4 regions of the Nonomuraea muscovyensis genome follow, and region 3 is predicted to be linked to each of the others. Evidence: predicted binding sites of a transcription regulator. Region 3 holds the regulator's gene; each other region holds the start of a gene.
The links. Region 3 encodes LexA, which represses DNA repair genes until DNA is damaged. Its sites were predicted from a motif close to TCGAACANNTGTTCGA; they were not measured.

Region 1 (4,209 bases), 290 kb from region 3:
GTTGGCCCGGGCCAGCGGCACGAACGTCTTGCGCACCAGCTCCCGGCCCTGGGGCGTGCCGAGAGAACGCCGCAGCATCTCGGCGAACGACAGGTCGCGGCCCGTCATCACCTCGATGATCTTGAGGACCTGCTCGTGGAAGACCACGACGCCGTGGGTCTCCTTCAGCGCGCCGTGCAGCCGTTCGTGCGGGTAACGCGGCTCGCGCCAGCCGTGCCTGGCCTCCAGGTAGGGGGTGACCATGTCGGAGTTGACCGGGCCGGGCCGGAACAGGGAGATGTCCACGATGAGGTCGTGCATGGTGCGGGGCTCCAGCTTGGCGACGAGCTCGCGCTGGCCGGGCGACTCGATCTGGAAGCAACCGAGCGTACGGCCGGCGCAGATCATGTCGTAGGTCTCCTGGTCGTCGCGGGGCACGTACTGGACGGCCGGGTCGTCACCGCCCTGCTCGTCCAGCGCGACCTCGACGTCGTCCACCCGCCTGATCTCGCTCAGCGTGTAGGCCATGGCCGACTGCATCCGCACGCCGAGCACGTCGAGCTTGAGCAGCCCGGCCTCCTCCACGTCGTCCTTGTCGAACTGCGACATCGGGAACTCCAGCAGGCTGCGCTCCACCGGCGTGCGGTCGCGCAGGGTGGCGTTGCCGATGAGCACCCCGCACGGGTGGAGCGCGATGTGCCGGGGCAGCCCGTCGAGCTTCTCGGCCAGCCGGAACACCCGGTCGAGCCCCGCCTCGCCGAGCCGGCTGTCGCGCAGCTCCGGCAGGTCGCTCAGCGACGCGGTGATCTGCCGGGCCCTGATGTGCGGGAACGCCTTGGCGATGGCGTCGATCTCGTGCGGCGGCAGCCCCATGGCGCCGGCCACGTCGCGGATGGCGCTGCGCGCCCGGTAGGTCTCCATCATGGACACACAGGCCACGCGCTCCTCGCCGTAGCGGCCGAAGATGGCCTTGTAGCAGTCGAGCCGGCGCGCGGACTCCACGTCGACGTCGATGTCGGGCAGGCCGACGCGGCCCTCCGACAGGAAGCGCTCCATGAGCAGGCCGTGGTGGAGGGGGTTCACCTCGCCGATGCCGAGAAGGTAGGTGACCAGGCTGCCCGCCCCGGAGCCGCGGACCGCGCACCGGATGCCCATGCCGCGGATCATGTCGGTGATGCCGGACACGGCGACGAAGTAGCCGGACAGGCGCTTGCGCTCGATGATGTCCATCTCCGCCCGCAACCGTTCGCGGGCGGCGCGGGACCGGGTGAGGCCGCGGGCGGCCAGCCCGTCCTCGACGCGGTGGCGCAGCAGCGGCACCGGGTCGCCGCCGATCTCGGGCAGGTGCAGGGCGGGCGGGTCGCCCCGCAGCGCGAGCAGTTCCAGCGGGTCGATCACGCACTGCTCGGCGATCCGCCGGGTGGTGCGCAGCAGGCGCGCGATCCGGTCGTCGTCGGAGCCGCAGATCCTGGCGGCCACCTGCAGCATGTCCTTGGAGCTCTTGAGATGGGCGTGGGAGGTGGGGCGGTCCAGGTGGCGCGGGTGCAGCGGGACGAGCTGGCGGGCCGCGTCGAGCACGTCGCCCACCTGGTGGTCGGCCGGGTCGAGGTAGCGGACGGCGTTGGTGAGCACGGCGGGCACGCCGAGCGACTCGGCCAGGCCGAGCATGCGGGCGGCGTTGGTGGCGTCGCGGTAGCCGTACTGGTCGACCAGTTCGACCACCACGCCGGGCACCGCGTCACGCCACCGGGTGAGCAGCGCCCGGGCGTGCTCGTCGCGGCGTTCGGCCACCGCTCGGCCCACGTCGGACCGCGGGCCGAGCAGCACCGCCAGCCCGCCGGAGCCGGGAGCGTCGCACGCGGCCACCAGCTCGCGGGTGACCCGCGGCTCGCCGCGCTCACCCGCGTGGTGGGCGGCCGTGACCAGCCGCGCCAGGCGGGACCAGCCGTGCGAACGGGCCAGCACCGTGACGCGGTCCTCGGCGCCGGGCCCGGTCCGCGGCCTGGGCCGGCGGCCGCCCGGCCGGGGCGGCAGGACGTCGTGGCCGACGCCGTCCATCCCGGGGAGGCCCCCCGTGCCCGGAAGGCTCCCCGCGCCCATTCCGGGCAGCGGGTCGGGCCAGGCGCCGGGGCCCGTGCCGGCGAGCGCCAGGTCGACGCCGAAGACCGGGGCGATCCCGGCGTCCGCGCACGCCTGGGCGTGCTTGACCGCCCCGTACAGGCCGTCGCGGTCGGTGAGGGCCAGGATGTCCATCCCGTCGTCGGCCGCCCGTCGCGCCAGCGCCTGCGGGAAGGCCGTGCCGTAGCGCATCGAGTAGGCGGAGCACACGTTGAGGTGGGGGAACGGGGGCGCCATCAGTCCCACGCCCTCATGAGCAGCCAGCCGCCGCTGGCGGTGTCGAACCTCAGCTCGTACGAACCGACCATCCGCCCGGGAGCGGCCTCGACCCGCCAGAACCGGCGCTCGCCGGGATCGCCCTCCCCCGTCTTCCACCACTCGCGCGCCACCACCCAGTGGTCGAGGACGCGGCGCACGAGGTAGAGGCGGTCGCGCCAGACGAACTGGGTGGGCTCCCCGTCCCTGGTCCACACCTCGATCGGGTCGCCATAGAGTCTGCTCAAGATGCTTCTCCCCGCGGCTCTCGTGCCTGTGCTGAGCCGCCCGGGGGAAGGCGGGCGCTACGTATCGAACATATGTTCTCAGGGCCCGAAACGCAAGTCGATCGCCCGCCCCGCCGGCGGGATCGGCGCCGGTCGGGCCGCGGACGAGGGCGCCCACGCCGGTGGCGTTCGCCGGGCCGTCCCACCGCACTACCCTCGCCCGCCGGGGTGATGCGCCGCCGGCGTCACCGCCGCGATCGTGACCGGCGGCGGAGTCATCGCCGCCGTTCCCGTGTCGGGCCCGCCCGGACCCGACGCGATGTCGGTAAGCTAACCCGCCGTGAGCGGTGAATCCTCGCACATCGGGCGCTACCGGCTACTGAGCGTGCTGGGGCGAGGCGGGATGGGCACGGTCCATCTCGCCGAGGACCCCGCCGGGCAACGTGTCGCCGTCAAGGTGATCAACCCGGAGCTCAGCCAGCACGAGCAGTTCCGCATGCGCTTCCGCCGGGAGGCGGACGCCGCCCAGCGGGTGCGCAGGTTCTGCACCGCCGCGGTGCTGGAGGCCGCCCTCGACGGCGACCAGCTCTACGTCGTCACGGAGTACGTGCCCGGACCCAACCTGGAGCAGGCCGTCGAGCAGTCGGGGCCGTTGACCGGGTCCAGCCTGGACGCCCTGGCCGTCAGCGTGGCCACCGCGCTCACCGCGATCCACGCCGCCGGGGTGGTGCACCGCGACCTCAAACCGTCCAACGTGCTGCTGTCGCCCGTCGGCCCGCGGGTGATCGACTTCGGCATCGCCCGGGCACTCGACACGCTCGGCGGGGTGACCGGCACCGGTGAGCTCATCGGCACGCCCCGGTACATGGCGCCCGAGGTGCTGCGCGGGGAGCCGGTCTCGCCCGCGTGCGACGTGTTCTCGTGGGGGTGCCTGGTCGCGTTCGCCGCCAGCGGGCAGGCCCCGTTCGGCGGCGGCACGCTGCCCGCGATCGTCTACCAGGTGCTCAACACCGAGCCCGACCTCAGCGCGGTCGAGCCGGGCCTTCGGGAGCTGGTCGCCTCCGCCCTGCGCAAGGACCCGGCCACGCGGCCCACCGCGCAGCAGTTGCTCGACCACCTGGTGGGCCGCTCCGCCCAGCCCGAGCACGCGGCCCACACCGTCCAGGTGGCCTGGCAGCAGGCGACGACGCCGTTCACCGGCACGCCGCCGTTCGGGACCACCCGCGGGACGCGGGGCCGCCTCGTCGCGGGCCTGGCCGCCGGCGCGCTCGGCCTCGCGGCGCTCGGCGTGGGCGCGTGGGCGCTGCTCACGCCCGGCGGTCCGCCCGAGCTCCCGGTCCTCTACCAGGAGGACTTCACGCAGACCACCGGCGGCTGGCCCGGCACCTACGACGCCGACGAGGACGCCAGCTACGGCTACCGGACCGACGGCACGTACGGGCTCGACGTCGAGGAGCACAGCGAGGAGCGCTGGGCCAGGGCCCCGCTGCCCTATCTCACCGCCACGCCCACGACCTCGCCCGACCCGTCGGCCACGCCCACGCCCATGCTGCCCGAGACCGTGCTCGTCGCCGTCACGGCCGAGGTCGAGCAGGTGACCGGCAGCGGCGAGTACGGCGTCTACTGCCAT
Region 2 (4,209 bases), 1.0 Mb from region 3:
CACTGCTCGTGCTGACGCTGCTGTGCAAGGGCCTGGCCGAGCGGACCGACCGCGACCTCCTCGGCGGGGTGGTCCTGCCGTCGCTGCCCATGGCCGGCGTCCTGACCGGCGCGGTCACCCTCGTCAACGCCCAGGACGTCCTGTGGCCCCTGCTGGTTACCCACGACCGCGGGCTGGCCACCGCGCCCGTCGCCCAGATGCTCCAGCTCACCCAGTTCGGCCGGACCGCGGTCGACGCCGCGCTGACCACCCCGCTGCCCGTCGTGGTGATCGCCCTGCTCGCCGTGGTCGCGGCCCAGCTCCTCTACCTCGACCGGCTGACGCTCACCGTGGGAGGCGAAAGTCGTTGGCCCATCCCGGCGACTCCTGCGTAGGTTGTCCCACTGTGGACATTCGTGACCTGACCCCCGACGACACCGACGCCATCCTCGACCTGCGCAGACGGTCGTTCGGCCCCGTCTCCGCCGCGGACGCGGACAAGTGGCGCAAGGCCGTGGGCCCCGTGATGGCCGAGGGCCGCTACCTCGGCGTGTTCGACGGCGACCGGCTGGCCGCCGGCGCCCGCGTGCGCGCGTTCACCCAGTGGTGGCACGGCAGGCCGCAGCCGATGGCGGGCGTCGCCGGGGTCACGGTCAACCCCGAGGACCGCGGCAGGGGCGTCGGCACCCGGCTCATGCGCGCGGTCGTCGACCGCGCCGCCGAGCTGGGCGACGCCGTCTCGGCGCTGTATCCGGCCACCACCCCCGTCTACCGCGCGACGGGCTACGAGCACGCCGGCGCCCAGCACCTGATGGTCCTGCGCGCCGAGGCGCTGCGCTCCATCCGCCCGTCCGGCCCGGTGCGGCTGCGCCGGATGGGCCCCGCCGACGCGGCCGAGGTCGTCTCCGTCCTGCACCGTGTCCACGGCGCCGCCCGCGCCTCCGGCCCCATCTCCTGGGACGAGCGCACCTGGGCCCTGTGGCTCGCCGAGGAGGACGACTTCCTCTACCTCGCCGAAGACGGCTACGTCGTCTACCGGTGGGACGACGGCGACATCCGTGTCGCCAACCTCGTGGCCGGCTCCGAGCGGACCGCCCGCGCGCTGTGGTCGCTGGTCGGCTCCTCCTCCTCGATCGCCGAGCACGTCACCGCCCCCGTCGCGCCGGACGACCCGGTGCTGTGGCTGACCCGCGAACGCTCGAAGGAGAAGGCCACGGACATCCGGTGGATGTTCCGGGTGATCGACCTGGCGGCGGCCGTGGCGCGCAGGGGCTACCCGGCAGGGGTCGCCCTCGACGCGACGCTCGACGTCGACGACCCCCTGCGGCCGGGCAACACCGGCCGGTGGCGGCTGCGCGTCTCGGGGGGCCAGGGCGCCGCCACCCTCCTGGGGGCCGCCACACCGGCCGCTGACGGCCCGGGGGACGGCTCCGGGTCTCCGGCCCCCGCGATGCCCTCCGGGGGCCCCAGGCTCACGATCAACGGCCTCTCGGCCCTGTACGCGGGCATCCCCACAGCCACGCTGCGCCGTAGCGGCCTCCTGTCGGGGGACGACCGCCACGACGAGGCCCTCGACACGACCTTCGCCGCCCGGCCGTACATGCTGGACTACTTCTGACCCCGCCCCGGCCACCCCAGGTCGCCATCCTCGCCGCGATCCGCCCGCCCGAGCCGCCGTCCGCCCTTCCGCGCCGCCTGTGACGTCGTGGCGGTGACACGGCGTCCGGCCAGAAACGGCGGGCGTTTCGCGATGCGCGGCCCCCTCCGGCCGGGGTAGAGTCTCGTGCCGAACACATGTTCGGCGCGGTGGCGACACCGGTGCCGGTGCCGGTGACGCCGCCGGCCCGCCGCGGGCGACCCCGCGCCCGGACGACGTGCGGTGATGGCTGGCCTGGCGGGAGGCGGACGGGTGCGGGTGATGGGCGTCGATCCGGGGCTGACCCGATGCGGGGTGGGGGCGGTCGAGGGCCGTCCCGGCGCGCCGCTGTCGCTGGTCGCCGTCGGCGTGGTCCGTACGGGCGCCGACGAGGACCTGGGCACCCGGTTGGTGGGCATCGAGGCCGGCATCGAGCGGTGGCTGGACGAGGTGCGTCCCGACGCCGTGGCCGTCGAGCGGGTCTTCAGCCAGCACAACGTCCGCACCGTCATGGGCACCGCCCAGGCCGCCGGCATCGCCGTCCTGTGCGCCGCCCGTCGCGGCCTGCCCGTCGCCCTGCACACCCCCTCGGAGGTCAAGGCCGCCATCACCGGCAGCGGCACCGCCGACAAGAAGCAGATCGGCGCCATGGTGACCCGGCTGCTGCGACTCAGCGAGATGCCCAAGCCCGCCGACGCCGCCGACGCCCTCGCCCTCGCCATCTGCCACGTCTGGCGGGGTGGCCCGCAACACCGCCTCGCCGAGGCCGTCGCCGCCGCCAAGGCCCGGGCCAGGACCGGCACACCGCCGCCAGGACACGGAAGCGGAGCCCGTGCCGCCCGAAGGCCGTGACCCGACGTGGTCGCCGCGCCCCGCGAGCACGTGCCAGGCTGGGAGGGCCGCGCCGTGACGGCATCGCACGGAAGGGGACGTGAGACTGTGGCCGTACCTCTCACCTGGAAGGACATGACGCTGTGATCGCTTCGGTGGCCGGGCGGGTGGCGGCCGTCGCTCCCGACGGCGCGGTGATCGAGGTCGGCGGGGTCGGCATCCTCACCCACTGCACCCCCGGCACGCTCGCCAGGCTCAAGGTCGGCGAGGAAGCGCGCCTGGCCACGTCGCTCGTGGTCCGCGAGGAGTCCCTCACGCTGTACGGGTTCGCCACCGACGACGAGCGGGCCGTCTTCGAGCTGCTGCAGAGCGCCAGCGGCGTCGGCCCCAAGCTGGCCCTGGCCATGCTCGCCGTCCACACGCCCCACGCGCTGCGCGTCGCCGTGGCCGCCGCCGACCTCAAGGCCCTCACCAAGGTGCCCGGCATCGGCCAGAAGGGCGCCCAGCGCATCGTCCTGGAGCTCAAGGACCGCCTCGGCACCCCCGCCACGGCCGTCGACGCCGCGCTCAACGGCGACCGCGGGACGGCGCCCTGGCGCGAGCAGGTGCACTCGGGCCTCGTGGGTCTCGGCTACTCCGCCAAGGACGCCGACGAGGCCGTCGCCGCCGTCGAGCACGAGGCCGACGCCGACCTGGTCGCCGGCCGCTCCCCGCAGGTGGCCGCCCTCCTCAAGGCCGCCCTCCGCTCACTCAGCGCCCGATGACCGCCCCGCGCGGCGTCCTGCCGGTCGCCTCCTGGGGCGCCCTGTCCGGCGCGCCGGGCGGCGGGCGCCGCCGCACCCGCCAGGCGCCGGAGTGCCGTACGCTCGCAGGGCCCGCGCGCCGCCACCCGGGCGCGGCGGACAGATGGCGGCGCGCCCGCGAGGACGCCCGCGAGGACGCGCGGAAGGAGGAGGCGTGAGCCTGGAGCGCGATCTCGTGTCCCCCGACGCCGAGGGCGACGAGCTGCAGATCGAGGCGGCGCTGCGGCCGAAGCGGCTGAGCGAGTTCATCGGCCAGGGCCGGGTCCGCGAGCAGCTCTCGCTGGTGCTGGAGAGCGCCATGCGGCGCAACCGCCCGCCCGACCACGTGCTGATGAGCGGCTCGCCCGGGCTCGGCAAGACGACCCTGGCCATGATCATCGCGGTGGAGCTGAACGCCCCCCTGCGCATCACCTCGGGTCCCGCCCTCGAACGGGCCGGCGACCTCGCCGCGATCCTGTCCACCCTCGCCGAGGGCGAGGTGCTGTTCATCGACGAGATCCACCGGATGGCCCGCCCCGCCGAGGAGATGCTCTACCTCGCCATGGAGGACTTCCGCGTCGACATCGTCGTCGGCAAGGGCCCCGGCGCCACCGCCATCCCGCTCGACATCGCGCCGTTCACCCTCGTCGGCGCCACCACGCGCGCCGGGCTGCTGCCCGCGCCGCTGCGCGACCGCTTCGGCTTCACCGCCCACATGGACTTCTACGAGGTGGCGGAGCTGGAGCAGGTGCTTCGCAGGTCGGCCACGCTGCTCGGCGTGACGCTGCCCGGCGAGGGCGCCCACGAGATCGCCCGGCGCTCGCGCGGCACACCGCGCATCGCCAACCGGCTGCTGCGCCGGGTGCGCGACTTCGCCGACGTCCGCGCCGGCGGGCTCATCGATCGGGACATCGCCTCCGCCGCGCTCGACCTGTACGAGGTCGACGCCGAAGGGCTGGACCGGCTCGACCGGGCGGTGCT
Region 3 (4,209 bases):
TAGATATCCGGCTTTCCCTGGTCTCAGCGGGCTGATCTCCCCGTGGCCGGCCCGGCACGACAGCGAGATGAAGGCGAAACGACGTTGATCGGTAAGCGGGAACCCCTACCGTCGCGGGGTCCGGAGCGGGGCCGCCCACCGCACAGCCCATGTGCGGGGACGACCTCGCGCAGCCGAATCCAGTGCCCCACCGGCGCTGCAAGCAAGGGAACACATGATCAAGACACGTAAGATCGCCATGGTCGTGACGGCCGCGACGGCGGGACTGGTGCTGTCAGGAGCCCCCGCGAGCGCGAACGTCGGCGCGGGCGCGGCCACCGCGGGGGCGGGCACCGACACCAAGCCGCTCATCGAGATGGTGACCGGCAAGGGCTTCTTCTACACCGCGAGCAGCACGGAGGCCGAGCGCGCCGAGACGGTCCACCGGTTCAAGCGCACGGCGACTCCGCTGGGGCTGGTGGCGACCAGTCCGTTCCCGGGCGGCACACCGCTGTACCGCCTGCGTGCCGCGAACGTCTCCTCCTACCTGGTGACCGCCAGCGAGAGCGAGGTCGCCTCGCTGACCGCCTCCGGGAGGTTCGTGAAGGAGGGCGTGGTCGGCTACATCGGCAAGACAGGAGCCACGGCCAAGCGCCTCTGGCGGTTCCACTTCGACAACCAGTCGAAGTGGCGCATCGCCATCACGGCGCACAAGGACTCCATCGTCGCGAACGAGCCCGGCTGGAGCCTCGACGGCCCTGTCGGCTACCTGCGCTGAATGATCTCGCCGGGCGGTGTGAGAGCTCGCCGGGCGGTGTGACTCGCAGGGCGGTGTGACTCGCCGGGCGGCGTGAGAGGAGGCACGGCCTCCTCACTCTCCCTCACACCGCCCGGCGGCACTGGCCTCGACCAAGCGCTCAACAACCCTGCGACGGCCGGCGGGCGGTGGTGGCGGCCAAGTGGTGGCTGGGAACGGTGATCCAGGCGCGGCGGTGAAGACGTCCAGGGGACGTCCGGCGGGGAGCAACTCGCCGCGGATCTTGGGGAAGCCCGCCTCCGGATGCTCTGCAGCGGTGGACGCAACGAGTGACAGCCACGACATGCCGGGCGTTCCAGAGGTCGTCGAGCTCGGCCCAGCTGCGCTTCGGCCCCACGCCCGAGCGACCACACCCGGACGTGGGGCCGAAAGCAACGACTCTCGTGCCTGCCACTGCTCATCAGTCAGATCTGCCCGCACACCGTGATCACCGCAACGCGAGGCCACACAGAGATCGCCTCAGGGTCAAGCCGCCGTCCGACCTGCCGCGACGCGCCGTCACCGTCCACCAGGGACGCATGACCACCGGCACGAGCCGCCCCCGAGCCGCACGCCTGGTCGACGCCAGGCTCGTCCCCCTGGCTACTGCCGCTGAACCGCATGCGATCTCGCGCCCTACGGGCCGCTGCCTGTCGCCAGCGGCGACTGCCGAACCGCGTGTGACCTCGTCCTTACGGGCGACTGCGGAACCACGTACGACCTCGTCGCCAGCGGCGACTGCGGAACCGCGTGTGACCTCGTCCCTACGGGCGACTGCCAGTAGGGACGAGCGACCTCTACCTCTACCAGCGATGTCGGTAGCACGGGCGATCTCGTCCCAAGCGGCGGCCGGGACCACGTGCGACGACCGACCGGCTGGCGTGACAGCCGGTCAGAGCCGGCGCAGCACCGCGACCACCTTGCCGAGGACGCTGGCCTCGTCGCCGGGGATCGGGTCGTAGTTGGGGTTGTGCGGGACCAGCCAGACGTGACCGTCCTTGCGCTTGAACGTCTTGACGGTGGCCTCGCCGTCGATCATGGCGGCCACGATGTCGCCGCTCTCCGCGACCGGCTGCTGGCGGACGACGACCCAGTCGCCGTCGGCGATGGCGGCCTCGATCATCGAGTCGCCGGTGACCTGCAGGAGGAAGAGCGTGCCCTCGCCGACGAGCTGCTTGGGCAGGGCGAAGACGTCTTCGACGCTCTCCTCGGCCAGGATCGGGCCACCGGCGGCGATCCGGCCGACGAGCGGCACGTAGGCGGCGGTGGGCCGGTTGACCGTCGAGTCCTCGCCGGCGGCTTCGGGGTCGACCCAGAGCACGGGCTCACCGGGCAGACGGACCTCCAGGGCGCGGGGCCGGTGCGGGTCCCGGCGCAGGTAGCCCTTGCGCTGCAACGCCGTCAACTGGTGCGACACGCTGGACGTGCTGGTCAGCTGCACGGCCTCGCCGATCTCGCGCATGGACGGCGGATATCCGCGCTGCTGCACCGAGTCGCGAATCACTTCGAGAATCTTGCGCTGCCTGGGAGTCAGGCCCAGGGAGTCGCGTCGGCGCACCGCGAGGTCGGTGACCCCGTTTGCGTCATCTCGCTCGCTCATGCTCTCCTCCTTGCCAGCCGGGTCGCCGCAGCCGGCGCACCTCCCGGTCCGTGGTCTTCATGTCGCACACAGCGACCGTATCTCTGTTGAAGATCATCTTCAAACAATTGTTCGAGTCTTCCTCGAAATTGTCGCCAGTGTGGTGTACAACATCGTACGGGAGTTCGATCGACACCGTGTTCGATTTGCTGATCATTATCGGGGCTTTTTCTCGGACTGCGACGGTGTGGGAGGTCATCATGCGAACGACCACAGTCATCGACCTGACCGACGACGACACCGGGCGGCCGAGCCGGTTTCCCGGCGCTGTCCAGCACCGTTCCGGTCCCGCGAGGCGCGGGCCCAAAACACGGGCAAACCATGCGCTGAGCCGTTCACATGGCAATTTCGCCCGATGTCGTAGTTCGCGGGCGGGGGTGACACCGAGGCGCGACGTGCCGTTCACCGGGAGTCGTGCCGACGGGGCGGGTGCCCCGGTCTCGCGGGAGGCGGGCGTTTCGCGCCCTGAGGCCCTTTCTCGGCGGCGAAGCGGATCACCTGCCCGGCCCTCGACGGTGCGGGGGTTCGAGGGCCTTTTATGACGCCCTTCCGGCCTGGTCGGTGGTGGAGGGGTTGCTTGAGCGCGGGCCGGCACGGGACGGGCGGTTCCAGGCGGGCCACTTGGAGGGGTGGGGGTTCTCAATGCGGGAGGACAGGTCGCGGGGCGGCGGCGTGTCATCGGGCGGGGCCGAGGTTCCGGAGAGGGGGGCGGCTCTCGTGGAGAGGCACGACCAGATGGGCGGTGTCGAGCCAGGCCGGCTGGGCGGTGCCGGGTCAGGCCGGACGAACGATGTCGAGCAAGGCTGGATGGACGGTGTCGGCCCAGTTCGGAGAGCCCGGGTCGGGTCAGGCGGTCGGACAGGCTCTCGGCGTGGTGCCGTGGGTGAGGAAGGCGGTGCCCCACACAGCTCCAGACGTGACGGCACGCAGGGCTCCGGGTCGCATGACGGGGCAACCGGTCCGTCGCGGCGTCTGCCCGGCACCGCGAGGGCCGAACGCCGCTCTCCGGCGGGTGACCCGCTGGCGGGCGTTCCTTCGGCACACGGTTCTCCGGCCGGAGACTCCCAGGCAGGTGCCGCGCCGCCAGGAGACTCCTGGGGAGATGATTGGTTGCCAGGAGACTCCCCGGCAGTCGACTCTCGGGTGGGTGGTCCTGGGGTGAGCGAGTCTCGGGTGGGTGGTCCTGGGGCGGGCGGCTCTCGGGTGGGCGGCTCTTCGGCAGGCCGTCGCCGGCCGCAGCTTTGGCTTGTGCCGCCTCCGCGAGCCGAGGCGGACTCTGACGACACCACCCCACCGGTCAAGGGCTCCCGAGGGCGGCCCAGATCGGACCGGGAAGCGCGGCGTGCCGTTCGCCCGGACCGGGACGCGCGAGACACCGCCCGACCGGGCCAGGACACGCGACGCGTCACTCGGCAGGACTGGGACGGGCGACATGTCGCGCGATCGGGCCAGGACACGCGAAATGTCGCCCGGCAGGACCGTGACGCGCAGGGTGCAGCCGCGTTGGGCCAGGACGCAGCACGTGCCGCCCAAGTGGGCCGGGACGCGCAACGTGCAGTCCGGCCGGGTCAGGACACGCGGACCGCTGTCCGGCTGGGCAAGGTGGTGCGCGATGCCGCACCACGAGGCCGGGGGAGACGTGACGCCGCGCCACCGGTTGACGGGGTTCGGGATGAAGCCCGGCCGAACCAAGGGGCGCAGGACGCCACGGTGCGGGGCCGGGACGGAGGCGCCGGCTCGCCGGTCCGAGGGGTTCGGGACGCCGCTCTGCGGAACCGCATGGATCGGGATGCGG
Region 4 (4,209 bases), on a different contig from region 3:
GAGCTTACGCTCCACGAGGCGACGGGCCGTCTCGAGCTCCTGGTCGGGGTCGAGCCGCTCAACGGCCTCGTTGACCGTGTCGGAGTCGACCCCGCGGTGGCGAAGCTCGGCGGCCAGGGCGCGTTTGGCCAGGCCGCGGCCGTGATGGCGGGAGTCGACCCACGCCTCGGCGAATGCCTCGTCGTTGATCAGCCCCAGCTCGGAGAAGCGGTCGAGCACCGCCTCCGCAGCCTCTTCCGGCACGTCGCGCTTGCGCAGGGCCTGCGCGAGCTGGGCGCGGGTCTTGGGGGCCATCGTCAGCAGCCGGAGGCAGATGGCCCGGGCCACCGCCTCGGGATCGGCGTCCGGTGCGGTGGCGGCTTTCGGGCCGTCATCGGGTCCGTCGGGCAGCCATCCTTCGTTCGCACTCGCAGCACGACCGCGCCGCCCACCGGCCCGGCCGCCCGTCCGCCGGCCACGACGAGGTTTACGCGCGTTCTCCGGCTCGCTCCCCTCCTCGGGGGGCAGCAAGGGGGCGGGTGACCACCAGGAGGTGGCCTCGTCCCCGGCCCGGGGCCCTCCACCAGCTCCCGACCACCCGGCCCCGAGCCCACCGGCTTCGGATCCACCCGCCTCGGACCTGCGGGTTGCGGACCCACCCGCTCCTGAGTCGTTGGCACCCGCAACACCACCGGCGTCCCGACCGTCACCAGAGGCCGGAGCGTCACCGACACCTGGACCGGCACCCGCGTCCCGAGCGCCGTCGGCGACGTCGCCGGTGCCTCGGCCGTCACTGGCGGTGGGGAGCTTGGACCCCGGCACACCACCGGCTCCCGGGGCCGCGAATCCCGCGGTGAGGTCGGCTGCGAGGGCCCCGTGATCCAGGGCCACGCCGCCCTGGGGTGTTGCGCGATCTGATGGTGCTCCGACCTGGGGTGCTTCGTGATCTGCGGCCGCGCTGTCCTGAGATGCTTCGTGGTCTGGTGTCGTGGTGCCTCGGGAAGCCCCCTGGACGGTCATGCCGCTTGGAGCGGGGCTCGCGTCGTGCTCCTGGGGGGAGGCGGCGGAGTCCGCTGGGCGGCGTTTGCGTTCGCGCCACTCGGTCACCGACGGCCAGCCGCCCCCGGATGACGATGCGGACCCGCCCCGGTCGGACGAGGGGGGAGCGCCCTTCGAGCCGACGGGGTCGTCGTCCGGGGAGGGGAGGTCGCGGCGGCTCCTGGCGTGGGACGAACGGGAGCCCCCGGCGGATGAGGGAGGGGAGTCGGGCCAGGCGCCCCAGTCGCGAGCTTGAGGCGCCTTCGCCGGATCGGTGTCACTCATGTGGCGACCGATCAGACGTCACCGGGCTTCGGCGTGGCGGCCTTGGAACCGCGGCCGGACGGGGCTGCGGCCGGAGCGGGGGCGGGGGCTTCGGCCGGAGCGTCGAGACGCGGGCCCACGCCCAGCTTGTCCTTGATCTTCTTCTCGATCTCGTTGGCCATGTCGGGGTGGTTCTTCAGGAAGTTGCGGGCGTTCTCCTTGCCCTGGCCGAGCTGGTCGCCCTCGTAGGTGTACCAGGCACCGGACTTGCGGACGAAGCCGTGCTCGACGCCCATGTCGATCAGGCCGCCCTCGCGGGAGATGCCCACGCCGTAGAGGATGTCGAAGTCGGCGACCCGGAAGGGCGGGGCCATCTTGTTCTTCACGACCTTGACGCGGGTGCGGTTGCCGACCGCCTCCGTGCCGTCCTTGAGCGTCTCGATGCGGCGGATGTCCATCCGGACCGAGGCGTAGAACTTGAGTGCCTTGCCGCCCGTCGTGGTCTCCGGCGAGCCGAACATGACGCCGATCTTCTCGCGCAGCTGGTTGATGAAGATGGCGGTGGTGCCGGTGCTGCTGAGCGCGCCGGCGACCTTGCGCAATGCCTGGGACATCAGGCGGGCCTGGAGGCCGACGTGGCTGTCGCCCATCTCGCCCTCGATCTCGGCCTTGGGCACCAGCGCGGCGACGGAGTCGATGACGATGATGTCGACGGCGCCCGACCTGATCAGCATGTCGGCGATCTCGAGCGCCTGCTCACCGGTGTCGGGCTGCGAGACCAGCAGCGCGTCGGTGTCGACGCCGAGCTTCTTGGCGTACTCGGGGTCGAGGGCGTGCTCGGCGTCGATGAACGCCGCGATGCCGCCCGCACGCTGTGCGTTGGCCACGGCGTGCAGCGCGACCGTGGTCTTACCCGAGGACTCCGGGCCGTAGATCTCGACGATCCTGCCGCGAGGCAGGCCGCCGATGCCCAGCGCGACGTCAAGGGAGATCGACCCCGTGGGGATCACCTCGATGGGGGCTCGCGCGTCATCGCCGAGGCGCATGACGGAGCCCTTGCCGAACTGCCTCTCGATCTGTGCGAGGGCGGTCTCGAGGGCCTTCTCGCGGTCGTTGATAGCCATGGGAACTCCCCCTGCAGGGTCGTGGTCGGTCGGTCGAGTGAAAGCTACGGCCTGCCACCGACATTTTCTGCTGATGCCGGGGAAGACGTGGCCCGGCAGGTCCCATGGTAGCCGAACGACTGTTCGATCACACCGCGAACACGCTGCTGCACGGGAGTCCGTTCGGAGTCGTCCTGTGCCACCGAACCTTGACGATCATCAGGTTCGTGTCACCGGCGCTCGCCTGGCACGGGGTACCAGGTCGTCAGGGGTGGCGGTGGGCTCGGGGGCGCGTACGCGACCGGCGGTCCGGGCGCGGGTGCCCGGATGGTTCTCCCGGTACCTTCGGCGGCCTTCAGCCGAGTTGCTCGGCCAGTCCGACGATGATGCCCTCGGGGCCGCGGACGTAGCAGAGCCGATAGCTGTCCTCGTACCGCGCCAGCTCGCCGACGAGTTCGGCGCCGTGGGTGCGCAGGCGGGCGACGACGTCCTCGATGTCGTCGACGGCGAACATGATGCGACGAATGCCCAGCGTGTTCGCCGGCGCGTCCTTCGGCTCGGCGCTGATCACCTTCGGCGTGTGGAACATCGCCAGCTCGATTCGGCCGTGGCCGTCCGGGGTCCGCAGCATGGCGATGTCCTGTCGGACGTCGTCGAGCCCGATGACACGCTCCACCCAACGTCCCTCGATCGGCGCCTTGCCCTCCAGCTCCATGCCTAGTTCGACGAAGAACGAAATAACAGCGTCAAGGTCGTCGACAACGATGAGGACGTTGTCCATCCGATGGATCGTCATGCTGGGTCTCCCTGGTGTGGTGCCGCCACGGTGGCCGCGTCCGCCCCGGAGACGGAGCCGCCAGGCCGTTCTCGACATCCTCTGCCCACACCTTCGAGAACCTCTTGACGCGGCAGTGCCCGGACCGCAGGGAGTGCGCAAGAGCCACAGCCCCCACGGCGGGATGACGGCGAAGAAGCCCAGGGAGAGGCACGAGGAGAGCGAGGCAGGGTGCGGGTCCGAGCAGACCGCCGAGGGCGGGTTCTGGTCGAGGGGCGGCGCGGACGATGGGTGGTGCCCGGGGCGGCGGGGGCGAGGGTGCCGCGCGATCAGGGGAGTGGGGCTCATGGTGGAGCGTCGGGCGCGCCGGTGGGAGGGGGTGGTGGTGACGGGGTCGGCCGGCTCTCGTACAGCCTGAAGTCACGAAATTTCGGGCTATTTCGCCGTACAGGATCGCGGGCGTCGCAAGGCGGGGAGATTCTCCGTTGAGGGTTGGAGGCGGCGACGTGTCGAGCACGTACACCGGGGAACGGCGCACCCATCTGCGGGCTCTCGCCGAGATGCTGCCCGCGCACGGATTGGTGGGCCGCATGATGGGCGGCGATGATCCGATGCTGCGGGTCTGGCATCCGGGGACCGGCCGTCAGACGATCGTCTTCGCCGCGCTCACCCCCGACGGGTGGGTCTTCCTGTGGTCGCCGGGCGGCCAGGGACGGACCGACGACCTCGACCGCACCGCCCGCGCGCTGAGGGACACCCTCGACCCGCCGCCGCCCGGGTGAGCCCGCTATCGCAGGCGGGGCGGGACGTCCTCCACCTGGCAGACCGCCCGCCAGACCGACTTGGCGCTCTCGCCCTCGGCCAGCGCCTGCATCACCGTGCGGCCGTCGAGCGGGGCCAGCACGTAGTCGCGGGCCCACGAATCGGCATAAGCGTCGCCGAAATGGGCGCGCATCCGTCTCCAGAACTCGGTCAGGCGCATCACTCAAGTATGGAACGGCGACGGGCGTGGGTAGGACACCCGCATGGCCAAGAAGCCTTCACCCCCGA

Region 1: FHU36_RS31310 (DUF6504 family protein) is a predicted target of LexA. The motif match lies at 2,665-2,680, and genes of this name have one in related genera.
Region 2: ruvC (crossover junction endodeoxyribonuclease RuvC) is a predicted target of LexA. The motif match lies at 1,766-1,781, and genes of this name have one in related genera.
Region 4: recA (recombinase RecA) is a predicted target of LexA. The motif match lies at 2,517-2,532, and genes of this name have one in related genera.

The regions. Positions count from the first base shown of each region.
Region 1 covers NZ_JACHJB010000002.1:3,155,711-3,159,919, forward strand. The annotation lists gene FHU36_RS31305 (DNA polymerase III subunit alpha) at 1-2,334, opposite strand, end outside; gene FHU36_RS31310 (DUF6504 family protein) at 2,334-2,600, opposite strand; gene FHU36_RS31315 (serine/threonine-protein kinase) at 2,920-4,209, shown strand, end outside.
Region 2 covers NZ_JACHJB010000002.1:1,825,979-1,830,187, reverse strand. The annotation lists gene FHU36_RS25230 (ABC transporter permease family protein) at 1-374, shown strand, start outside; gene FHU36_RS25225 (GNAT family N-acetyltransferase) at 386-1,597, shown strand; gene ruvC (crossover junction endodeoxyribonuclease RuvC) at 1,889-2,467, shown strand; gene ruvA (Holliday junction branch migration protein RuvA) at 2,590-3,210, shown strand; gene FHU36_RS25210 (hypothetical protein) at 3,207-3,407, shown strand; gene ruvB (Holliday junction branch migration DNA helicase RuvB) at 3,353-4,209, shown strand, end outside.
Region 3 covers NZ_JACHJB010000002.1:2,867,945-2,872,153, reverse strand. The annotation lists gene FHU36_RS29965 (hypothetical protein) at 215-757, shown strand; gene lexA (transcriptional repressor LexA) at 1,668-2,375, opposite strand.
Region 4 covers NZ_JACHJB010000001.1:1,154,099-1,158,307, reverse strand. The annotation lists gene FHU36_RS44140 (RecX family transcriptional regulator) at 1-999, opposite strand, end outside; gene recA (recombinase RecA) at 1,314-2,405, opposite strand; gene FHU36_RS05475 (VOC family protein) at 2,740-3,165, opposite strand; gene FHU36_RS05470 (hypothetical protein) at 3,666-3,941, shown strand; gene FHU36_RS05465 (DUF3046 domain-containing protein) at 3,947-4,141, opposite strand; gene FHU36_RS05460 (hypothetical protein) at 4,185-4,209, shown strand, end outside.